DNA from 3 places in the Halomonas sp. Cn5-12 genome. Region 1 is predicted to be linked to each of the others. Evidence: predicted binding sites of a transcription regulator. Region 1 holds the regulator's gene; each other region holds the start of a gene.
What was found. Region 1 encodes FliA, which starts transcription of late flagellar genes. Its sites were predicted from a motif close to CTAAAGTTNNNNNNNNNNCNGCCGATA; they were not measured.
Positions count from the first base shown of each region.

Region 2: the regulator FliA is predicted to act here: its motif matches at 2,294-2,320, upstream of L1249_RS08045 (flagellin N-terminal helical domain-containing protein).
Region 3: the regulator FliA is predicted to act here: its motif matches at 2,028-2,054, upstream of fliD (flagellar filament capping protein FliD).

Region 1 covers NZ_JAKGAY010000002.1:46,313-54,328, forward strand. Annotated here, with positions in the region: gene flhA (flagellar biosynthesis protein FlhA) at 1-2,019, shown strand, start outside; gene flhF (flagellar biosynthesis protein FlhF) at 2,072-4,261, shown strand; gene L1249_RS01585 (hypothetical protein) at 4,258-4,857, shown strand; gene L1249_RS01590 (flagellar protein FlhE) at 5,029-5,379, shown strand; gene L1249_RS01595 (RNA polymerase sigma factor FliA) at 5,406-6,107, shown strand; gene L1249_RS01600 (motility protein A) at 6,147-6,962, shown strand; gene L1249_RS01605 (OmpA/MotB family protein) at 6,967-7,638, shown strand; gene L1249_RS01610 (hypothetical protein) at 7,782-8,016, opposite strand, start outside.
Region 2 covers NZ_JAKGAY010000010.1:81,170-89,185, forward strand. Annotated here, with positions in the region: gene fliD (flagellar filament capping protein FliD) at 1-118, shown strand, start outside; gene L1249_RS08035 (hypothetical protein) at 373-1,317, shown strand; gene L1249_RS08040 (cell division protein ZipA C-terminal FtsZ-binding domain-containing protein) at 1,525-2,169, opposite strand; gene L1249_RS08045 (flagellin N-terminal helical domain-containing protein) at 2,393-4,246, shown strand; gene L1249_RS08050 (hypothetical protein) at 4,337-4,693, shown strand; gene L1249_RS08055 (hypothetical protein) at 4,700-4,897, shown strand; gene L1249_RS08060 (hypothetical protein) at 4,999-5,598, shown strand; gene L1249_RS08065 (hypothetical protein) at 5,595-6,086, opposite strand; gene L1249_RS08070 (ATP-binding protein) at 6,067-7,629, opposite strand; gene L1249_RS08075 (ATP-binding protein) at 7,792-8,016, opposite strand, start outside.
Region 3 covers NZ_JAKGAY010000010.1:72,254-80,269, reverse strand. Annotated here, with positions in the region: gene fliD (flagellar filament capping protein FliD) at 1-383, opposite strand, end outside; gene fliD (flagellar filament capping protein FliD) at 596-1,945, opposite strand; gene L1249_RS08020 (UDP-glucose dehydrogenase family protein) at 2,123-3,445, opposite strand; gene L1249_RS08015 (hypothetical protein) at 3,614-3,934, shown strand; gene L1249_RS08010 (YqhA family protein) at 4,236-4,799, opposite strand; gene L1249_RS08005 (exopolysaccharide biosynthesis protein) at 4,858-5,451, opposite strand; gene L1249_RS08000 (nucleoid-associated protein) at 5,634-6,647, opposite strand; gene L1249_RS07995 (ABC transporter permease) at 6,694-7,455, opposite strand; gene L1249_RS07990 (ABC transporter ATP-binding protein) at 7,452-8,016, opposite strand, start outside.

The sequences.
Region 1 (8,016 bases):
CTCGCCGGTCCGCTGCTGATTTTAATGATTCTGGGCATGATGATTCTGCCCCTTCCGCCGTTCGCGCTGGATCTGCTGTTCACTTTTAATATTGCGCTATCGATCATGGTGCTGCTGGTCAGTATGTTTGCCGAGAAACCGCTGGATTTTGCCGCGTTTCCGGCCGTTCTACTGTTTACCACACTGCTGCGACTCTCCCTTAACGTGGCTTCGACTCGTGTGGTATTGATGGAAGGCCATGAAGGGGGAGATGCGGCGGGCAAGGTCATTGAGGCCTTTGGCACGTTTCTGGTAGGCGGTAACTTTGCGGTAGGCTTGGTGGTCTTCTTAATCCTGGTCATCATCAACTTCATGGTGATCACCAAGGGTGCCGGCCGTATTGCCGAAGTGGGCGCTCGCTTCGTGCTTGATGGCATGCCCGGTAAACAGATGGCAATTGATGCCGACTTGAATGCCGGCCTGATTGGCGAAGATGATGCGAAAAAGCGCCGCGCCGAAGTTGCTCAAGAAGCTGACTTTTATGGCTCAATGGACGGTGCCAGTAAGTTCGTCCGTGGTGATGCCGTGGCAGGCTTGGTCATCATGGTGGTTAATATCATTGGCGGCCTGCTGATTGGCATGATGCAGCACGATCTGGGATTTGCCGATGCTGCCCGCACTTATACGCTGCTAACGATAGGTGATGGCTTGGTTGCCCAGATTCCGGCGCTGGTGATCTCCACGGCGGCAGGTGTGACTGTTTCACGCGTCAACACCGAGCAGGATGTTGGTCAGCAGATGATCAGCCAACTGTTTGTGAACCCTCAAGTAATGATCTTGGCGGCCATGGTAATGGGCCTGTTAGGCCTAGTACCTGGTATGCCCAACTTCGTGTTCCTGCTATTTACAGTGCTGCTGGGTGGTTTAGCCTGGTACCTGATCCGTCGAAAAGAGCAGACCTTGGTGAAGGAGGAAGTCTCCGCTGCACCGCCTCAAATACAGGAAACCCCTGAAGCCAGCTGGGAAGATGTTCAGCTGGTAGACATGCTTGGTTTAGAGGTGGGGCATCGCTTGATCCCCTTGGTGGATTCCCGGCAGAAGGGTGAACTGCTGGACCGTATTAAAAGCGTACGCAAGAAGTTTGCCCAGGAAGTGGGCTTCCTGCCGCCCGTGGTGCACATTCGCGATAACTTAGAACTACCACCCAATACCTATGTGCTCTCCATGAAGGGAGCGGAAATTGGCCGCGCTGAGGCGCAGGCCGGTAAATGGCTAGCCATTGATCCTGGTCAGGTCTCGGGGGAGCTTCAGGGTACACCGACCCAAGACCCTGCCTTTGGCTTGCCAGCAGTATGGATTGACGCTAACCAACGGGAGCATGCTCAGGTATACGGGTACACGGTCGTGGATGCCAGTACGGTCATCGCCACGCACCTTAACCATCTGCTGCACCGCCACTCGCCTGAACTGCTGGGCCGCCAGGAGGTTCAAAAGCTGCTGGACAAGTTGGGCGAAGATCAAAAATCGCTGGTCGAAGAAGTAGTGCCGAAGTCCATCTCCCTCACCGTGCTGCAGCGCATTTTGCAGAACCTACTGGATGAGGATGTCTCGATTCGTGATATGCGTACCGTGCTGGACACCTTGGCAGAGCATGCGGGTCAGCAGAAAGATCCCAACGAGCTAACGGCTCTGGTGCGTATTGCGCTGGGCAGGGCCATTACCCAGCAGTGGTTCGCGGGCCAAGATACGCTGCATGTGATGGGGCTGGATGCGCAGTTAGAGCAAGTGTTGTTGCAAGCAATGAACGGCAATGGTGCGATGGAGCCAGGGCTGGCGGATACCTTGATGAATCAAGCGCAGCAAGCGTTAGAGAAACATGAAGGCAGTGGTGAAGCGCCTGTGCTGGTGGTTCAGCACTCGCTACGGGCCGTGTTGTCGCGCTTCCTGCGCCGCCGCATGCGCCACTTAGTGGTGATGTCTCAAGCGGAAATTCCCGACGACCGCACCCTGCGCGTTACCACGCTGGTGGGTGGTCGCTAATGGCCACACTTCGAGCGGTAATAGCCTTTTACGTTTTGGCAACAGGTGAAACATGAGCGTTAGACGTTTTGTCGGAGCAAATAGCCGCGACGTAATGCGCCAAGTGCGCGAAGTGTTAGGTGATGATGCACTTATTGTCGCCAACCGTCGCACCGAAGGCGGCGTTGAAATTCTCGCCATGGCGGATGACGCCGTTGACCAGTTCGACCCGTCGCCGACGACGCCAGCGGAGGAGCCGAAGGCTAGCCCCGCGCCAGCGCCTGTCTTTTCACTGCCAAAGCAACCAGACCCCCTAGAGGCGATGAGTGAGCGTCTGCTTCGGGAAATGCAAGATATGCGCGAACTACTGGCCCGCCGCCAGCCGTTGCCAACGACTCAAAGCGGTGCAGACACCGCCTACGAGCACCTACGGCAGTTGATGGCCCGGGTTGGCTTCAGTACAGAGCTGAGCGAAGAGGTGCTGGAAGCATTGCCAGATGAGTTGAGCGCGCTCGAGGCTACTAACGACGCGCCGCTTAACTGGCTGCGTGAGCAGTTAATGGCACGGCTTAACGTGCTGCAGCACGAAGAGAGCTTCTTTGATCAAACGGGCATCGTCGCATTGGTTGGCCCCACTGGGGTGGGTAAAACGACCACTACTGCGAAGCTTGCGGCACGCTTTGTGATGCGCCACGGCACTCGCCCAGTGGCGCTAGTGACCACCGATAGCTTCCGTATCGGCGCTCATGAGCAGCTGCGCATTTATGCACGGCTCTTGGATACGCCCATGTATGCCCTAGACGCTGAACAGCCGATTGATGAATTGGTTGGTCGGCTACAAGGTAAGCAGTGGGTGATTATTGATACCGTGGGGATGAGCCAGCGGGATCAGCGGGTGATTGAACAGATCGCCCATTTACAGGGTGGGAAGTCCACCGTGCGTCTGGTGCTGTTGCTCAACGCCGCCAGTCAGCCGGAAACGCTAGAAGAAGTCGTATTGCGCTACCGCCAAGCGGCGAGAGCTGCAGGTGCCGAGTTAGACGACTGTATCATCACGAAGCAAGACGAAGCTGGGCGGCTTGCGCCGGTATTAGACATCGTCATGCGCCACGGTATGAGGGTGCTGTTTGGCTCCTATGGCCAGCAGGTGCCAGAAGATATGGTGGTCGCGACACCACCCGCACTGATTGATCAAGCACTGTCGGCCAACGTTTCGAGTAGCGCGCGTGCTGAAACAGCCCCACTCAGCTTGCCACGCTGGTCGCGGGATGTGTTAGGGCAGGGGCGCAGGCTCTCCTCGGTGTTAACCCGCTTGCGTCAGCGGGTCGTCGATTTTCACCGCTTGGAAGCCGCCTGGGACATCGCAGCGCTGCCGGGGGTGATACAAGACCAGCGCCTAGATGAGCTGTTAGCCGGAGCCTCCACCACTCGTGACGCGTTAGGGGTGGTTTGGTCGCCCCGCCGCAACGAGCGAGGTTGTGACTGGTCGATGCCAGATGTTGCCCTGAATGAGCAAGGTGCTTGGCTGGCACTGACTCGCCTTCAGCACCGTCAGCTAGCGGGCTGGCAGCCACGTTTGGTGCGTTGTGCAGGAGATGTTGCGGTTCATCTGCTGCCTACCCTGCCAGACGCTGAGGCGCTGGCTTGGCTAAACGCTCAGCATCTGACGTGGGTCAGCATGGTGCCCGCGAGCCAGCGGGTATACTGCCAGGGCGAGCGCTATACCCTGCGTTCCCTGTTCCAAGAAAGCACCTTAACCCATAGCGTGGGCATCCGTTTCCGCGGGCAAAGCATGCAGCTTTCCAGCGCCTATGTTGAAGCGCAGGACGTATCAGGTAACCCCGTATTGGCGTGGGTCGGTGAGGTAAGCGACCCTGAAAGCACTAAGCGAATCGTGCGCCGCTACTGGCTAACGCCTGCACGTTTGGGCAGCGATGTGTTAACGCTTTTAATCACTCAACTGCAGAGTGACGGACTGGCATCGCTCACCAAGCGTGCTTGGCAGCAGCTTAAAGAGGCCGATGGGGGTGATGTCAGCAGCGAGCTGCGCCTGCTGATGGCCAGCGGCGCGGCTGCAGTAGCTGGCCATCTAGATATCGTTGACGATGAGGACGCTCAGGCCCTGCGAGCCGATTTGCTGCGCTTGTTAGGAACCCAGCGCAAGCGGCGTGATACGGCACTGCTTGATGCATTAGTACACGTTCTGATGGCGCGCGATGCCATTCGTCAGCTAGGTAGCGTCAGTCGTGAGGGCGTGGTATGAGTGGCCAGGATCAGGCGGCTGGCCTGCGCAAATGGGCCGATTTACAGCGCCAGCAGCGCGGTGCTGATGAAGTCGGCCATAACGTGGAAAGTGACGAGGCAGTGCCTGCCGCACCCGTTAACGAAGAGAAAGCCGCCGCGCATACCCAGGAGGCCATGGCACCGACGGTAGCTGCTGCTGCCGAGCCTGCCACCGTGGCGCCTCCAAGACCGAAAAAAACGTTAGTGGTAGTAGGCTTACCTCATGCTGGCGCAGCGCAGGTGGACAAAGTGCGAGGTCGGCTGGGGCAATGGTCGGCCCTTGGAAGGCAATGGGCAGGAGACCCACATGATTGGGATGTTCATATTGTCATGCCTGACAGCGCCTCGCTGACTGACTTAGCCGAGCGTTACTCACGCTGGGCGTTGTGGATCAACAGTGATGCTGACGCCTTTGCCACCATGTACCGAGTGTTGCGCCAATTACGCGAGCATGGTGGTCCGCAGCGTCTTCTAGCCCTTCATGAACCCCACCTGCCGCGCCGGGGGTTGCTGGATAATTTGGGCAATGCTTCCGCTCGTTATTTAGATATTGAGCTTCTGCTGCTGGCGCGCTAGCGGCGGGCCAGGGTGCATGTGTCGCTCAAGGGGAGAGTTATGCAGAGTTTGGCGAGTTGGGTAAGTAACGCTAAGCAGATGGCTATTGAGGCGTTGATAAAACCTGCAAAGTTGTTAACAGTAAGAAAAATGGGCTGTTTAGGGCTAGTAGCAGGGTTATGGCTTTTCGCGTTGAATACGCAGGCCGCAACCGGCAGTTGGAGCAGCCAAGTGCCTAGTGTGATGGTAGCAATGAGCGACCGTACCAGCAGCAGCCAGGCGATAACCCCGCCAGCGGGCGTCCCACTGCGTAATGCTGTGCTGTCGCGAATTCAATGGCGCTTTGAATCACCGCCGGGAACGCCTGTGAACGCTTGGCTATGTCATCCTGAACGCTGTGTTGCACTATCAGGCATGCGCGGTAGCACGACCGCTCTATCGGGAATGTTGGCGAGCGCACCGCTGTACTTTCGGTTTACGCTGCAGCCAGGGCAACGCCCTGTGCGAGTACAGGGGTTACAAGTGATCGTGAACTATCAGTAAAGGTTGTTAAGCCGCGAGGCACGAGGATGTATACAGCACAAGGCAGGATCAAACAGAGTGAGCTGTTAACTCAATACATGCCACTGGTGAGACGTCAGGCCTTAACGCTGCAGGTAAGGTTGCCCGCGAGTATTGAGCTGGATGATCTGATCCAGGCGGGTATGGTGGGCTTGTTAGAGGCATTAGGGCGCTTTGATGCTGCCCAAGGAGCAACATTTGCTACCTTTGCAAGCCAGCGCATCCGTGGCGCGATGATGGACGAGCTGCGCACTCGTGACTGGCTGCCCCGCAGCGTACGCCGCTCGGCACGGGCGGTAGATGATGCTGTGCGTCGTTTAGAGCAGCAGCTGGGGCGCCCCCCGGAAGAGGGGGAGATTGCCCGTGAACTGGAGATGCCGCTAAGTGATTACCAGCAACTGCTCAACGATACCAATAGCGGGAAATTATTGCCGTTCGAAGAGCTCATTGCGGATGGCGGCGAGCCTGCGGGGGACGACACTCACCGACAGCCGTTTGAACAATTATTGGATGAACAGCAGCGGCAAACGCTGATCGACGCCATTGAAGCACTGCCCGAGCGCGAGAAGCTGCTAATGGCGCTGTATTACCAAGAAGAGATGAATCTAAAAGAAGTGGGCGCTGTGCTCGGTGTCACCGAATCACGGGTTTCACAGCTTCACAGCCAGGCGGTGAGTCGGCTGCGTGCTCGCCTACATGAGACTAATTAACCCTCTCACTCACTAACCATAACCGGCGAGGAGCCGTTGATGAATCCATCTACGCTGATCGGTATATTTGCCAGCATGCTGTTGTTGGTAAGCGTTTTATTTTTTACCGCAGAGTCTCCCGAGAGCTTTATTAACTTACCGGGGCTTGCCATTGTGGTCACTGGCACGCTGGCGGCCACGTTTATCAGCTATCCGCTGAAAGAAGTGCTGCGTGTGGTGCGTCTGGTTGGTTTAGTTTTCCGCCGTGAAAACACCTATGTGCGAGATGACATCAATGAGTTGGTTTCCATGTCGCGCCTTTGGTTTAAGGGGGATGTTAGAGCGGTTGAGAAAGAACTGGAACATACCCGTAATCCGTTTTTGCGCACCGGTATTCAACTGGTCATTGCGAATACAAAAGAGGATGAAATCTTCGACATGCTGCGCTGGCGTATTGCGCGGCTGAAAGCCCGCGAGCATGCTGAAGCCCAAATTTTCCGCACCATGGCCACCTATGCACCGGCCTTTGGCATGATTGGTACTTTGGTAGGCTTGGTCAACATGCTCGAAGTGATGGATGCGGGTGACCTGGAAGTAATTGGGCCCCGGATGGCAGTGGCGCTGTTGACTACTTTCTATGGCATCCTGTTGGCCAATTTGGTGTTTAAACCGATTGCCGTGAAGCTAGAGCGGCGTACGGAAGAGCGCCTTATCACTATGAACATGGTGCTGGAAGGCATTTCGCTAATTACCAAGCGCCGTCTGCCATCGTTTATTGAAGAGACGCTTAACTCCTTCGTAGCGAATTACCACGACGAAATTCGTGACTCGAACGTTAAGCCTCGGCCCGATATGGGTGCCGCATTAAAAGGGTAGCGCCATGCTCGACCGCGACTCACGGCATGCTTTGGAGCTTCCCGCCGAAGTGGGGGAGAGTGACGAGAGCTGGCTGACCAGTTACCTGGATGTATTGACGCTGCTGATTACCCTGTTTGTACTGCTGTTGGCGCTTACGCCATCCGGCGGTGGCGAAGGGAGTGAAAGCAGTATCATGGATCCCTCGAATGCCGTTACGTCACTGCCATTGGCTAGCCTAGCCACAGGAATACTTCCCCGCCACGATGGCTTACATCCCCAAATGGCAGGGCTTGATATCCCTGGAGTGAGTGTCTCCCAGGGGCAAGAGGGCGTTACGCTACGTATTGACGATAGCCTTTTATTTCCCAGTGGCAATGATGTGCTAACGCCCCAGGGGCAAGTTGTGTTAGAACGGCTCTCTCCGGTGCTACAGGCTTTTGATGGTCAAATTTCCGTTGAGGGCCACACCGATAATGTGCCGATCGCGACCGCTCGGTTTCCGTCTAACTGGGAACTCTCAGTGGGACGAGCTATCGCAGTGGTACGCCAGTTAGAGCGGCAAGGTATTGCCATTTCACGTATGCGGGCCGTCGGCTATGCCGACACCCAACCCATGGAAAGTAATGCTACTGCGGAAGGGCGAGCTGCCAACCGACGCGTTGAGCTGTTGCTGAAGCAACAGGTCAAGGGGTAAAGAGATATCTCGAGGCTATCTTCGTGTCGAAGCATCATTCGCTACTGACAGCTGTAAAACGCTGATGGCCCGGGCCGATGCCGCTATGTATCAAGCCAAGCACAGCGGCCGTAATCGAGTAGAGGTTGCGGAAGAGCGTGCGCTTAACCCGGAGGAGCAGGTGCCTCTGTGATAGAGGCGCCGCTACACAGCGACTGCATGCGTTGAATGGCATCGCCAGCACCTTCCAAACTAAAGGTCATGTACCACGGTTCCTGCTCACCCTGGTCAAATCCTAAAAACAGCTGCTCGCCCGACTGCATCTCAGCGATCAGCGTCTCCATATCGCTCAAATAAAAATGGGCATAAAAGCCGTCATCGCCCCGCTCGGTAATAAAC
Region 2 (8,016 bases), on a different contig from region 1:
CCGCTACCGCACCCAATTCGGCCAGCTAGATAGCATGATTGCCCAGATGAACAGCATGAGTAGCTACCTAACCCAGCAGTTTGAAGCGCTAGACTACCAGCTAGGCCGTAAAAAGTAGCTAACGTCATGGTAGCCAATAACGCCAAAAGCGGCCTCAACGGGCAATAAAGTGAACCGCTCAGAAAGAGGCCGCTTGGCAAAATAAAATGGCTACTTTGTGAAATACGTAGAAAAATCCGCACAGCCATCAAGCACGAACCTAAAAAGGTAATCTGTGTTTAGGTGGTGTCGCCGACAATACTGTTGTGCACGACTTCTCACCAATTCAAGAACGCTCTTTGGTAAGGTATATGTACCAATAGAGGAGCCATCATGAGCGATCAAGATGACCGTCACCGCGCTGACCATGACAGCCCATGGAAAATGGCGTTAGAGGCATATTTTAAAGAATTTCTAGAATTGCTGTTTCCGACGATAAACCAGCACGTTGATTGGTCAAAAGGCTACAGCTTCCTTGATAAAGAATTGCAACAGATTACGGTTGGTGCCGAAAGCGGCCGACGTTACGCCGACAAACTGATCAAAGTCTATGCCAAAGACGGTAGCGAGACCTGGGTGCTGATTCACGTTGAAGTGCAGGGTGAGCCCGAAGTTGAATTTTCCGAGCGGATGTTTACCTATCAGTATCGCTTGCGGGATCGCTACGCAATGGAAGTGGTCAGCCTTGCAGTACTGGCAGATACCCGTAAAAGCTTCCGCCCCACAACGTTTCATTACGAGCGCTGGGGGTGTGAACTGACCTTTACCTTTCCTATGGCTAAACTGATAGATTGGGAAGGCAACTGGGTTGCGCTAGAAACCAGCGACAACGTTTTTGCGCTGGTAGTGATGGCTCAGATCCAGGCTAAACGGGTGAAAAATAGCGCGACGCGTAAAGACACCAAAGTAGCCCTCATTAAGCTTTTATATGAGCGTGGCTACAACCGCGAACAAATTTTACGGCTATTTAACATTATCGATTGGATGATCCAGTTACCAAAACGCCTAGACCCTGATTTTGCGCAAGCGGTTTATGCGATACAGGAGGAAAAACACATGCCTTACGTGAACACCATTGAGCGCTTAGGTATTGAAAAAGGCCGCCAAGAAGGCCGGCAAGAAGGTCGTCAGGAAGCCGAACAGCGGGCATTAGAGGGCAAGCGCAACGCAGCGCGCAAGCTGATTGCTTTAACAGAAATGAGCGACCAGCTCATTGCCGAGATTGAAGAACTCCCCTTGGAAGAAGTAGCGAAACTCCGCGCCGAAACCAAGCACTGAATTCACTATAAGCCCTATCCTTACAAACTCCCTGGGGCACTCATAAGGCTTCCCTCACAGAGCTTCAGCTAAAAGTAGAAGCCAGCTAAAAGTGAAAGTCAGTCTAAAGTGGAAGGCCGCTTCAACGGGCGACAGATTTCGGCACCCTTCTTAATGCGCCCCATGTAATTGCAGGGCACAACAACAAAGCAACCTAACCACTTCCAGCTACTCCCCCTCTCGGTACATGGCCGCCAAACTCTCTTCCGTGATGGGTTTACGCTGAGCATCCAAAATTTTGCCACCCAGTGCCGCCACCTCATGGGTGAAGGTAATTAAGTCCTCCGGGTTGCGCGACACCTTTCGCGTGTTCAAAAAGCGGATCAAGATCGACACCCCCTGCACCGGCGTATGCTCCCCCTCTTTATGCTCTTTATGTAGCGGCGGCAGCTTACCCGGCGAGGTAGCGCTAGCCAGCATAATCGGGTAGCCCTGCAGCCCTGGCGGTAGGTGAAAGGCGCCTAGCTCCGCCTCGTAAAAAGCATTTTTCTCGGTGAGCATCTCCCCCAGCGCTTGGTTAATGGCTTGGCTGGGCGCATCAAACATCACAAACAAACACTGCTGGGTTGGCTTTTTGCTTTGCTTGCTGGTTGTTTTAGGCTGGCTTTGCTTGCTGGTTGTTTTAGGCTGGCTTTGATAGCTGGGGGTATCCGCCTGCTTTGCTGAGGAAGTAGGTAAGGGAGCAGGGGCCTGCTGAGAGGAAGGCTCGGCCTTACGTGGTGCAATCACCACCTTGTAAAACAGCACAACGCTTATTAGCCCTAGCACAACAGCGATGCCAGCCAGTAGCAAAGGTAGGTAGGTGGTTGACATGGGTATTTCCTATCGAATATGCAAGTGGAGATACAATACGCGTTCGCGCAAAAAAATACAGCGTCTCAACCGTATGGCTTAGCTGCGCGTTCACTAAAAATTACATAAATTTTTGGTATCTATCCTAAAGATTCTCTTCAGTAAGCCGTTAACTAATATGACGGCACACACAGTGGCCGAAAAGCGGGCCTTCTAGGCCAGTGTTCCAGCAAGGAGAATCACCATGTCAGTGATCAATACCAACATTACCTCCATGATTGGCCAGCAAAACCTGTCCAAATCACAAAATGCTCTGACCACCTCTATGGAGCGTTTGAGCTCTGGCCTGCGCATCAACAGTGCCAAGGATGATGCGGCTGGTCAGGCCATCGCTAACCGTATGTCTGCACAGATCACCGGTTTGGCAACCGCACAGCGTAACGCCAACGACGGTATCTCCGTTGCACAGACCGCAGAAGGCGCTCTTAACCAAGTCAACGACAACTTACAGCGTATTCGTGAGTTGGCAGTTCAGGCTGAAAACGGTACCAACTCTCAAAATGACCTCGATTCAATTCAGAACGAGATCAACCAACGCCTGAACGAGATCACGCGCATCTCTGACGAAACTAGCTTCAACGATACCAAAGTGCTGCAGTCTGACCAGGGCATGAAAATCCAGGTGGGTGCTAACGATGGTGAAGCGATTACCATCGACCTAAAAGAAATCAATGTTAAAACGCTGGGTATGGAAGGCTTCAATGTCACTGGTGCTGGAGAGATTGATAACGAAGCAGCCACTAAAGAGGATTTGACGTTAGCAGGCTTCGCAGCTGGCGTTACCAACGCAAATAACTCGGTCACCTATTCCAAGACAGAAACTACAGCTACTGACCAGATGACTTCTGCCGATCTGGTAGCGAAGTTGGATGATGGCGCTACTGTCACTGTGGGTTCAGCTTCACCTACTGCTTTTGATGATTTTGCTAGCGATGCTGATGTCGCGTTCAGCACAGAATCTCTAACCTACAATGAAGCGAATGACAATTTTACCTATGACTTGTCTACTGCTGCCAATGCTAGCTCTGTCGCCAGTGCACTGACTCCGGGGGCAGGTGAAGGTCCTACTTCAGCTACCATTACAGTTGGTGGCCAAGAGGTTGATGTAAAAATTAATGAAGATGGCTCCATCATGAACAGCAATGATGAGGCCCTTTTCATTGATGGTGATGGTAACCTGACAGCTACCACTAACGGTAACAACGCTACTTATGCCAATGCGACAGTAGATAACCTCGCAACGTTGATGGCAGGAGATAACACTGGCACTACTACGCTGACGGCTGCTGATGGCTCTACAACATTGACTGTTGGTGCCGATATCGATGCAAACCAAATCGGTAATGCCGTTATCGAAATCGCTGATTCTGGAACAACATTTACTGGCTCAAATGCTGCTGGTATTACTGTTACAGGTATTGAGGCAAGTAAAGAAAGCGTCGTCGGTATGCTTGAAGCTGATGGCGGTAATGTTGTGCTGGCAGCAGGTGTCACTGTGACAGATGATGCTGATGCAGATCAAACTGTTACTGATTTTGATGTGGCGGCTGGCGGAAATGTTACCTCAGGCGCAACAGTGGGTGCTCTGGCAGATGGCGACGCCATCAGAGTGACTGAAGCGGGCGATCTAACCGAAGCTACAGAAACCACTGAAACTACCACTTACTATGCTCAAGAAAACGGCAATGTAACTAATGAGTTTGGTGAGCGTATCTACCAAAAAGCAGATGATAGTTTCACCACTGAAGCAACTTCAGAAGCCGAGCGTTCTTCACTGGGCGATGTAGATGAAGCGCTTTCTACTGTTGACGCTCTGCGCTCCGACCTCGGTGCGATCCAGAACCGCTTGGAATCTGCTATTGAGAACCTGAGCACGACCGAGACTAACCTCTCTGCTGCACGCTCACGCATCGAAGATGCCGACTACGCTACTGAAGTAGCTAATATGACCCGTGCGCAGATTCTGCAGCAGGCCGGCACTTCCGTACTGGCACAGGCCAACCAGATTCCGCAGAACGTTCTTTCTCTGCTGGGTTAATCTGAAGCGCCTTTACGATAAAGTGCTTGCTTTTGCAACAATGTAGTACAACTAACCGGCCCCAAAAGGGCCGGTTTTTTAGGATGTGATATGAGTATATCGACGACCACCATCTCAGCCCGAGAGGTCATCAATGACCTCGTCCCCAAGCTCAATGCGGTTGAAAAGCAGATTAAACTGACAATCAGTGCCGTTGTGGAAGCCAGCAGCACAGCGCCTGAAAAAAAAGAGCGCTACGCCAAGCTGAAGGCGGAGTTCGAGTTGGAACTCACCATGATTCGTATGAACCTGGAGCATCTGCTAAAACGCTACCGTAACGAGCTGGAAGCAGCGATGCACGACCCGCGTAAAGATATGCTGCTCACCCTGGATGCGTATGAAGCCACAGCGGTTGAAAACGCCAAGCAGCTGTATGCGCGGGTACAGCGCCTGCAGCAAGGCCATTAAGTGAGTATGCAGCCCGAGGAGCATGAACAAGTAGCGCTCGCGTTACAAACGCTGATTCGTGAAACCCAGGCAACGATAGCGCGGGTAGAGCAACACGGGCTGGATGCTTCCATGCCAGAAGATTACCAGGCACTGTTGGATATTTTGGACAGCGCTATCAAGCAGCAGCGCGAGCATACAATGGGGATGCTCAACACAGAGTGACATAATGTAACAGATAGTTAGCTTGCAAATTTTCTGTCCTAGGCTAATGTTTCATGCATAAAAATAAAGCTTTGTTTGGCTAACAGCATGAGATAAAGGTAATGGACACGCAAACGCTTGTATTGGTGGTGGCGATTGGTGCGCTTTGGCTAAGTTTTACTTGTGGGTGTGTAGCACTATATCTATTTCTGGTACGTGGAAGGGCGGGTGGCGTGCCTGTTGCCCAGGGGGCAGCTGTCGTTTCCAATGGTTCACTCTCTCCCCAGTCAGCACCGGTGTTACTCAATCAACAGAGCGCCGCTTGGGAGGTGCAAGTGCTGTTTGAAGCGCCCTCACCTGCGCTGAATGATCGCTTGGGCGTAACGCTGTCATCCCTGGATGCGGTATACGAACAGCGCAGCAAAACCTTTGCCGTGACAGAGGATTCCTCGCGCACGCCGATCGTCATCGAAAATGCCGTAGGCGCTGGTCAGCTTCCCCCCTTAACCGAATCACCAGCGAGCCAACCGCCAGTCAAAGGGGTGAGCATTAAAATTGTTAAAAACAGCCGCACGCTAACGCCTAGCAAGCTCCAGCTAGCGAAGTTGGTATCGCTCTCTAAAAAGCTGGCGCGCTTAGGGGGCACGGTGGTCGATGCCGAACAGCAGCCGATTACCCCGGCAGGCTTTAATGCGGTGATTCAAGGGCGGGCGAGGGTTTAGCGCTGTAGCTCTGTTTGCAGCTTGGCAATGTCTTCTAGATCCAACCCGGTTGCCTCGGCAATCTGATCGTTATTCAGTACGCCAAGCTTCAGTAGGTTGCGCGCAGTTTTTTCGATGCCTAGCTTTGTGCCCTGTTCAATGCCTAGCTTTGTGCCTTTTTCAATGCCCGCTTGCCGTTCTTGCTGCGCCCAGTTTTCAAGATTTTCTGCCAACATGTCTTTGTCCTCCATCAAGCTTGTGAGCTGGTCTAGGTTTGCCTTGGCTCCTAGCCGCTGAAGATATCGTTTGAGCCAGCGGGTGATAATGTTATCGATCCGCTCTTTATCAGGAGAGGCTTGTATGATGGCAACAATGCGATCAACGGCTTGCTGCAGCCCTTTCCTGTCGGCAGACGCCTTTTCAATACTGAACACGCCGCTCAGCGGTGTTGGGCGTAATCCCAGCTCTTCATCGCTGGCTACACCTAACTTAAAGCGTCTCCACGTCAAACGCGACTATCTGCCGTTGAACGCTTGAAAACTCAACGCCCACCAAGTGGATCGGCTTGCCGCTGGCGCGGTGTTTGTCGGCGTAGCTTTTGGCTTTGATCTGCTCTAGCGCTTTACCTTCGGGTAGCTGCTCGACCACTTTGAATTCAAACAGGTAGATATGACCGTTAAAGTCGACGCTCATATCCACTTTGCCGTGGTGGCTGGCGTCTTCCACCGTCACATCGACACCCAGCGCTGCAAAGTGGCTGTAAAAAACGCTTGCGTAGTGGCCTTCATATTGGGCGATAGGATTGTTTCGGTACCAGTCGTGGGGTAAACCGGCATAGAGCGCTTTGAGATGGAGGCCTAAGCCCGCGAGATCGTTCGCCTGTAGCAGACGAAACAGCGTTAGCCGTTCTCGCGGTGGTTCTTGAAGGCCTAGCAGTGGCAAAAGCGCTTGGTTAAGGCTGGTTTCTACTTCGCGGTTCGGGTAACCCAGTGTGTAAAGGCGGTAGCCTGTCATGGGTTCTTCGGTGGCGTGTACCGTTAGGTAACCCGTTTGGAATAGCAGCGCTTCTGTAGCGATATGGTCAACATCAAAGCGCCCCAGTAATTCTGCCTCTGTTTGCAGCTGGCTCAACGCAGGCGTAAACACACCGCGTTGTGTCAGTATATCCACCAGGAACGTAGGGGTGGCGCTCTCAAACCAGTAAGGGCTGAAGTGACGCTCTTCGAGCAATAGCAGCACATCAAAGGGGTTATAAACACTGGGAACTTCTGGCCCACCCCAGCGGTAGCCGTTGTACCAGCGGCGAATCTCGTTACGGTCAAGGCCGGGAAGCTCGGGGGCAAACACTGTATCTACATCATGGTCGGTATAGCCACAAACGGCCGCATAGTCTGTTGAAAGCGTGATATCGCGTAGGTTATTCAACCCCGAAAACAGGCTGACTTTGCTGAACTTGGAGACGCCGGTGAGCAGCACGAAGTGCAAATGGGGGTCGGCATCTTTCAGCACGCTATAGAGGTTTTTTAGCCCCTCGCGCAGTTCACGCGCCCTATCGCCGTCTAGGATATTGTCCAGAATGGGTTTGTCATACTCATCGATTAGCACTACCACACGTTGGCCATAGTGCGAGTGGGCTTGGCGAATAAGCTGCTCAAACTCACCGGCGATATCGGTATCGTAGGTGAGCGTTAGTCCAAGCCGCTCACGTTCGGTGCGCAACTGGTCGCGGATACGTACGTCCAATTCCTGACGTGTTTGCATCACCCCGCTCCCAAAGCTTAAACGCACCACGGGGTAACGCTGCTGCCAGTCCCACTTATCGTAAATATATAGGCCTTCAAACAGTGCTTGGCGGCCTTCAAACAGGCAGCCTAACGTATCCAGCAATAGGCTTTTGCCAAACCGGCGCGGGCGAGAGAGGAAGTAGTATTTATTTTGGTTGGCCAGCTTCTCAATGAACGGTGTTTTATCGACATAGTAGTAGCCGCCTTCGCGAATATCGGAAAAGGTCTGAATCCCGATGGGCAGTTTACGGCGATGAGTAGCTGGCATGCTGTCCTCCAAGGGTGGCGCTGTGCAAACGATGGGTAGTCTAGCATGCGGAAGTGCGGGGTAGTTCGTGCTTAGCGGGCTTGCATGGTGCGATTAGCGCCATGGATACTCCTGTCTAAATACACATGTTGTACCACTCTTTTATTGCTGGCTAAACCTAACTTAAAGCGTCTCCACGTCAAACGCGACTATCTGCCGTTGAACGCTTGAAAACTCAACGCCCACCAAGTGGATCGGCTTGCCGCTGGCGCGGTGTTTGTCGGCGTAGCCTTTGGCTTTAATCTGCTCTAGCGCTTTACCTTCGGGTAGCTGTTCAACCACTTTGAATTCAAACAGGTAGATATGGCCGTTAAAGTCGACGCTCATATCGACTTTGCCATGGTGGCT
Region 3 (8,016 bases), on a different contig from region 1:
AGGGCCGTTGCGCCTTGCAGGTCCAGCGCGGTGTCTCGGTCAGTCACACGGGTTGAGGCCAGGGTGCCAGAAGTGGCTAACTGCGATACCTCTACCCGGTAGCTACCGGGCAAGGCACTGGCGGAGGTAGTGGCTTTAATGGCATCGCCACGCACGTTCGCGGAAAGGCTTTGGTAGAGCTTTGGGTCGTTGAGTTTCGCTACAGCATCTTGAAAGCTGTTTAGCGATGTTTGCAGCTGGCCGTAGGCAGAAATCTTATCCTGCTGTTGCTCTTTTTGGCGGGTAATCGGCGCGAGTTTGCCCCGCTCCGCTTCTTGAAGCTGATCCAACAAGCCGGTGAGATCCAGGCCAGAGCCGACGCCTAGAGAGGTTATTGTCGCCATGCAGATGTTCCTCGATGCAAAAGGCTAAACCCACAGTCATTAATACAGTGCGCCAGCGGTGGCGTTGCGACTGAGTTTAATAGTCTTTTTATCGACGGAACAGCGGCTAACTTTAGGCCTTTTTTATCACTTAACTACGAATACCCCATTACCCCAACAAAAACGCCTGCTTAGCGCAGGCGTCGTTTTGCAGCGTTTTTGCCAATGTTAGCTTAATTGCGGCCTAACTGAGCATCCAACGCATCAAACTGTTGAGTGAGGTAGTCACTGGTTTGGTTCATTTGGGCAATCATGCTATCCAACTGACCAAACTGGGTACGGTAGCGAGAAATGGTCTGCTCGATGGATTGCTCCATGCGCGTGTAACGCTCGCCCAGCGACTCAATGCGGGTTTCAGCGCCTGAAATCGCGCCGGATACCGTGCCATTAGTGCCTAGCAACTGCTCGATGGTTTGGTTCACTTGGCCTGCCATGCCTTCGTTATCGGCAGCGCCTGCAAAAAAGGCGGAGAGCGCATCCTGATTATTGGCAATGGCATCATCTAGCTTGCCGCTATCAATTTCCAACGTGCCATCGCGCTGTAGTGAAATACCGATATCCGTCAGCATGGAGAACTGGCCTTCGATACCTCCACCCAGCACACTGCGTAAACGAGACTCCACCGTGCGTACCGCACTGTCGCCCAGCAGCTCCCCAGCAGCGCCCGTTTCAGCATTAAAGCTGGTGAGTTCGCCAATGGTGCCTTTTAGATCGTTGTAGGCATCGACAAAGCCGGTTATCGCTTCGCGTACTGCACGAGTATCTTGCTCTACTGCCACGGTGCTATTTCCCTCTTCCTGAAGGTTCAGTGTTACTCCTTGAATGGCTCCCTCTACTTGGTTGGTAGGGCTAGTGATGGCCACACCGTTAACATTCAATTTCGCATCTTGGCCTGCTTGCGTAAACTCTGATTTCAACTGCCCGCCAAATTCCTCCCCTAGCGTTATGCCTGAGATAGATGCGTCTTCACCGGTTTGCGTGGAATTAAGCGCTAGCCGGTAATTTTCACCATCAAAGATAATAGAGGCAGAGACACCACTATCTTCTTTCGCGTTAATGGCATCGCGTACTTCTTCAAGCGTGCTGTTGGCAGCAATGTCTACCACAACGTCAGCTTGCTCAGCGCCTGCAAAGTTGAGTGTCAGCTTGGTCGCTTCTGTGGTCAGGGCGGCAGTTGAATCCGGCACGCTTTCGGTTGCCAGGGTGCCCGATGTGGCTAACTGAGTGACGGATACGTTATAGCTACCGGGCTGCGCTTCGCCATTGGCCGTGGCAGTGAATGCTTCACCGCTAACGTTGGTCGAGAGGCTCTCATACAGTGTGCTGTCGTTGAGAGCATCCGCTGCGTCCTGAAAGGCAGAAAGGGCCGTTTTCAGCTGGCCGTAGGCGGAAATTTTGGTTTGCTGGGTTTCCAGTTGTCGCTCGATGGGTTCCAGCTTGCCGCGTTCGGCTTCTTGCAGTTGGTCTAGCAAGCCGTTGAGATCAAGCCCTGAACCGATACCCAGTGATGAAATGGAAGCCATGCGTTACGTCCCTTTTTCGCGTTGTGCGGCCGTCTTACCGATTTTGCGGCAGCCATTATTCAAGTTAGCTAATTAGTGATTTATTCGGCATTGAGACTATTAACTTTAACAAATTTATTAGCCCTGGGCTTACCCATTTATCAGAAACAACAAACCAAAGCTATAAACCTATGTTTATTAAGACTTTCTACCGACACCCACATAGCAAACACCCGCCTCACTCAACGCGCTGGGTGCGTATAAATTACGCCCATCTACTATTAGTTTATTGTTTAGCTGGCTTGCTAACCAAGTGAAGTCAACGGTGCGAAATTCTTTCCACTCTGTGCAAATAACCAGTGCATCTGCACCTTTTACTGCCTGTATGCGATCGCCTGCGAGCATCAGGTCGTCACGCTCGCCATAAAGCCTTCGGCACTCACCCATCGCTTCCGGGTCGAACGCTTGCACCTTTGCGCCTGCTGCCCACAGGGCTTCCATCAGTGCTCGGCTGGGCGCTTCGCGCATATCATCAGTGCCGGGCTTAAATGCTAGCCCCCAAATAGCAATCACTTTCCCCTCTAAGTTACCGAGGCTCTCTTGCAATTTTGTGTAAAGCGTTTGTTTTTGGCGCTGATTAACGGCTTCTACGGCTTTTAATAATTCCGGCGTGTAACCTAATTGCAAAGCGGCTTGCTCAAGGGCGTGCACATCTTTCGGGAAACAGGAGCCGCCATAACCACAACCAGGGTAAATAAAGTGATAGCCAATACGCGGGTCGCTTCCGATTCCCCGGCGTACATCTTCAATATCAACCTCTAAGCGCTCCGCTAAATTCGCCATTTCGTTCATGAAACTAATTTTGGTCGCCAACATGGCGTTGGCGGCATATTTCGTCAGCTCTGCCGCTCGCACGCTCATAAACATCAGCTTGTCGTGGTTGCGGTTATAGGGCGCGTAGCAGGCTTTCATGCGCTCTTTTACCCGCTCGCTCTCGGTGCCTACGATAATGCGAGCGCCGCGGGTGAAGTCATCAATGGCAGCGCCTTCTTTCATAAACTCAGGGTTGGAGCACACATCAAAAGGGTGTTCAACTTTACGCTGCTGTAGCACGCGGCTGATGGTGTCGCTGACACGCTCGGCCGTGCCTACCGGCACTGTCGATTTATCAACCACCAGCTTATAGCCCTGCATGTGCTGGCCGATACTTTCCGCGACGCTTAATACGTACTGCAGATCAGCGCTGCCATCTTCGTCTGACGGGGTGCCCACCGCGATAAACAGCGTGTCGCTTTCGGTTACCGCCTGCGCGGTATCTGTGGTAAATCGCAAACGCCCAGCGGCAACATTATGCGCTACCAGCTGGCTCAGGCCTGGCTCGAAAATAGGGATCTCACCACGGCTAAGCTGTGCGATGCGGTTAGCATCAATATCCATGCAGATGACCTGATGCCCCACATCCGCCAAACACGCACCTGCCACGAGCCCTACATATCCGGTACCAAAGACACTAATCTGCATAATCAACCAGCTCTAAAAGAAGTCTTGCGAGACTACCACACCTTTCTTGTAATTCAGATGACACGCAAAACTCAACCCAATACATAGACCTTGGTCTAACACTCCTACTGCTTTATAATGCACTGCAGCACACCCATTTTGCTGCGACGATTGCAGGAGCAACCTACCATGCCCGCTGAAGCATTATCCCCCGCGACCACTGCTTCCTTCCACGTACAGCGCAGCTTGCGCCACTGCCTTTCTAGCGTAGCGGAACTGCTTTATGAAAGCGGCCACGTCCTTGAAACCATCACCTTGATACAGCGTGGTTTATCGCACCAGGAGTTGATCTCTCTGAGCCATCAGCACCCCCGTTGGGCGCTTTGCCAGCAAGTGCTGGAAGAGAGTGATGCCGCCACTTTTAATGACTATGGCCGTTTTGTGTTAACAGCCATGGGCCGCGAGCTGATGTTTGATATGTTTGGCCAAGGGGCAGCGGATTGCGCCTAACGTTGGGGTGAAGCACGTATAAAAACGCCCGCTGGGGGAGCGGGCGTTTAGAAGCGCTAATATCGCATCATGCAGGTCGTGGGTTATTCATGGCAGAGATTAACGCAGGCCTAACAGCGAAAGAATAAACAGAACAACAACGATCAGGCCGATGATATAGATGATGTTACGCATAATGGCACTCCTTGCTTGTTGCGTTTTCGAGAAAGCAGATGGTTGCTCACCCTTGAGCTGACCCTTCCAGCCTAGCAGGCTTTGTTTTGTTTTGCGTAATCAGCCACCTCTATCGCGGCTTGCCTTGTTACTCTCCCTTATGCGCCAAGCTCATCAAGTAGAGCGCCGCTGCCAGCGCCAGCACGGAGAGCGCTAGGTAGATTGCATCCAGCGGCGTGGTGAAGCGGATATCCACCACCGCCCGGAAGAATTCGATAATTACCGCTAGAATCACCACCCGGGCGATTTTGTCTTTCAACTGATCCAGCGAGGCAACGTTGAAGGGGTGTGCGGGGTAGCGTACTTCCGCTTGGTCGATACGCGAGACAAACAGCCGGTATACGCCTAGCCCGAAAATCAGCAGTACGATGGCAATCAGGTAGATATCCACCGCGATAATGATATCGGGCACCAGGGTGTCGTGGATGTTATGGGTGTCATCCACCAAGTAGTAGTGCAGTACATCGCCCACCACTTTAAGGATATCCAGCGTGCCGACAATAAACAGCATCAGCGAGCCTAGTAAGCTCGGCACCACCGCTAGCATGACCAAAAAGCGCGAGTTCCACAGCGCGGTTTCAATACGCCGCTCCCATGTGGACTGCTGGTGAGGAGGTTTTGGGGGTGGCGGTGAATGGGGTGAGTTGCTCATCGTAGGCACTTAGCTCCTTCTTAATTTACGTCGAATAGCGAAAGTGCCTAGTAAAGCATTAGATCAGGTTCATCACTACTACCGTGAAGGTCACGCCGGTAAGCAAAAACCCCAACGCCAGCATCAGGCCATCTCTGGCCACCAGCCCCAATCCAAACAGCGTGAGTGCCAATCCAGCGCCATTGGCACTGAAAGGGATGAACTCCATGGGTGGCATCGCTAACGCCACCAGCAGGCAAGCGAAGGCCGTCACCCGAATACCGATGTAGCCGGTCATCCAAGCCAAGCGCACGCCCAGCAAGCTATCCACCCATTTGGCGGGCTTTTTCATGTAGTGCAGCGCTTTATCAAACTTCTGCCGTGATAAAGAACGATTAAGCAGCCATTTAGGCAGCCAGAACGTTTCCCGCCCTACCAGCAGCTGCGAAGAGGTCAGCAGCACTAACACCGCCATCAGCGTTGGCATGCCGGGGATATCACCAATAATCGGCGCCAGCGTTATCAAGCCTGCCAATAGAAGCAGCGGCCCAAACGAGCGTCTCCCTACCGCATGCACCACATCATCCACACTGACCTGCGCGTTTTCCCGCTCCATCCGTTCCATGGTGTGGATCAGTTCGGTTAAATTCGTCGCATCCTGCGTTTCTTTCATGGGCACTGCGGCGCTCCTTTGCCATTGAGCTCTGTTTAAAGTAGGTATGTTTCGCGTCGATCTGTTTAGCTCAGGCCTGTTGAACATCGCTGCTTGGTTAATCGCTTGGCCTCTATAGGTTAGCCCCTGGAGCCGTTCGCCACCCAAGCTTTACGCTGCCTGTTCAAGCCCTTTTAACCTTGTCACTCTTTCCGCTTGGCAAGCTGCTCTTTGAGCTGTTTGGGCACTTGCTTGATGATCAGCCGGTCCTGGGTTTCGTCATACTCAATGCTGGAACCCAGCAGGTGTGAATCAAAGCTGATCGAGACGCCTCCAGAGCGCCCGGTGAAGCGGCGAAACTGGCTGATAGTGCGTTTGTCCGGCGGGATTTCCGGCGAAAGGCCGTAGTCGGCGTTGCGAATATGGTCGTAAAACGCCTTGGGCTGCTTCTCATCCACTAGCTCGGAGAGCTCTTCCAGCGTCATGGGTTCGCCTCGGCGCAGCTGCTCGTTGGCGTAATCAACCAGAGTATCGGTTTTTTCCCGGCTGGCGTCGTCGTCCAGGTCCTCTTTTTCGACGTAGTCGCTAAAGGCTTTCAGCAGCGTGCGGGTTTCGGCGGGGGCATCAATGCCCTCTTCCATGCCCAGTAGCGCCGCTACGCCATCGGCGAGCTTTTTACCGCCCCGGTCTTTTAGAAACGAGACGTACTGCGTGCTTTCCGCGCCGCTCTGCCACTGGGTCAGGTTGATGCGGGCCGCCAGGGTGAGTTGGCTCGTGTTTAGCTGGGCGGCGGGCACCGCTTGGTGCGCGTCGTTAAAGCCGATACCTTCCCGCTGATGCACGAGCGCCATGAACAGCGTTTCGGTGTCGCCTTGACGCAGATGGGCGATGACCAAGAAACCGCCCACCGAGAGCTGCCCCTGCAGCGTTTGGGCCAGCCGCTCGGCCATGGCGCTGGCCAACTGAGCAAAGGTTTGCTCGTCGGCTTGATACGCCGTGAGCCACGCCACCAGCGGCCCGGCCTGCTCGCCCTGCTCGGCGAAGCGCCCCCAGCCCTTCGCTTTGGTGTTGTAGGTGTCGTTTAGCGCATTCACTAGGCTGGCCATCACCGTGTCGTCGCTGGCGGCGGCGGCCTCGGCAGGCGGGGCCGTCACACTTAAGCGCTCGCCGTCGAGGGATGGCTCAAGGCGGTAGACAGTACTTTGCAGTAGCGGCATAAACAGGCATTACCTTTGTAAAAACGTCGAAGAGGTCACTTCAGCATCAGGGCTTTAAGCGGTAGCCGGTGCGGAAAATCCAGGCAATGGTGGCAAGGCTTGCCGCCAAAAACAGCAAAATCATCGCCACGCTAGCTCCTAAGCTGACATCGCTAATGCCGTAGAAGCTCCAGCGGAAGCCGCTGACGAGGTACACCACCGGATTTGCCAGGGTCACGCTCTGCCAAAACGGAGGCAGCATATCGATGGAGTAGAAGCTGCCGCCCAAGAACGTGAGCGGGGTAATCACCAGCAGCGGCACGAGCTGCAGCTTGTCGAAGCCATCCGCCCAGATGCCGATGATAAAGCCCAGCAGGCTGAAGGTGACGGCGGTCAGCACCAGAAACGTCAGCATCCAGAACGGGTGGGCGATCTCAAGCGGCACAAAGAAGCTGGACGTGCCGAGAATGATCAGCCCCAGCAGTATCGATTTCGAGGCCGCCGCCCCTACGTAGCCCACGACAATCTCTAAATAGGAGATCGGCGCCGACAAAATCTCATAGATGCTGCCGGAAAACTTGGGAAAAAAGATGCCAAACGAGGCGTTCGAGACGCTCTGGGTCAGCAGCATCAGCATAATCAAACCAGGGACGATAAACGCGCCGTAGCTCACCCCGCCAATTTCGGTAATCCGCGAACCAATCGCCGCGCCAAACACCACAAAGTAGAGCGAGGTAGAGATCACCGGTGAGACAACGCTCTGTAGCAGCGTGCGGCGAGTGCGGGCCATTTCCGCCATGTAAATCGCACGAACGGGATAGAGGTTCATGAGCGCTCCTTCACCAGGTCCACGAAGATATCTTCCAGCGAACTCTGCCGGGTGTGTAGATCTTTAAAGCTGATGCCCGCCTGCTCTAGCTGCGTTAACAGGGTAGAGATCCCTCGCCCCTCCTCTTCCTGGCGGCCATCGTAGGTGTAGACCAGCTCATAGCCGTCGGCGGTCAAGCTGAGTTCTTCCTGCGCCAGCGCAGGCGGCAATTCTGCCAGCGGGCTGTGGAGCTGCAGGGTGAGCTGCTTGCTGCCCAGCTTTTTCATTAGCGCGGCTTTCTCTTCCACCAGCACGATCTCGCCGCGATTGATGACGCCAATGCGGTCGGCCATCTCTTCGGCTTCTTCAATGTAGTGGGTGGTGAGAATGATCGTCACCCCATCGTCGCGCAGTCCGCGTACCACGTTCCACATATCCCGACGTAGCTCGACGTCCACCCCGGCGGTCGGCTCATCTAAAAACAGAATGCGTGGCTCGTGGGAGAGCGCCTTGGCAATCAGCACCCGCCGCTTCATACCGCCGGAGAGGGTCATCAGGCGGTTGTGCCGTTTATCCCACAGC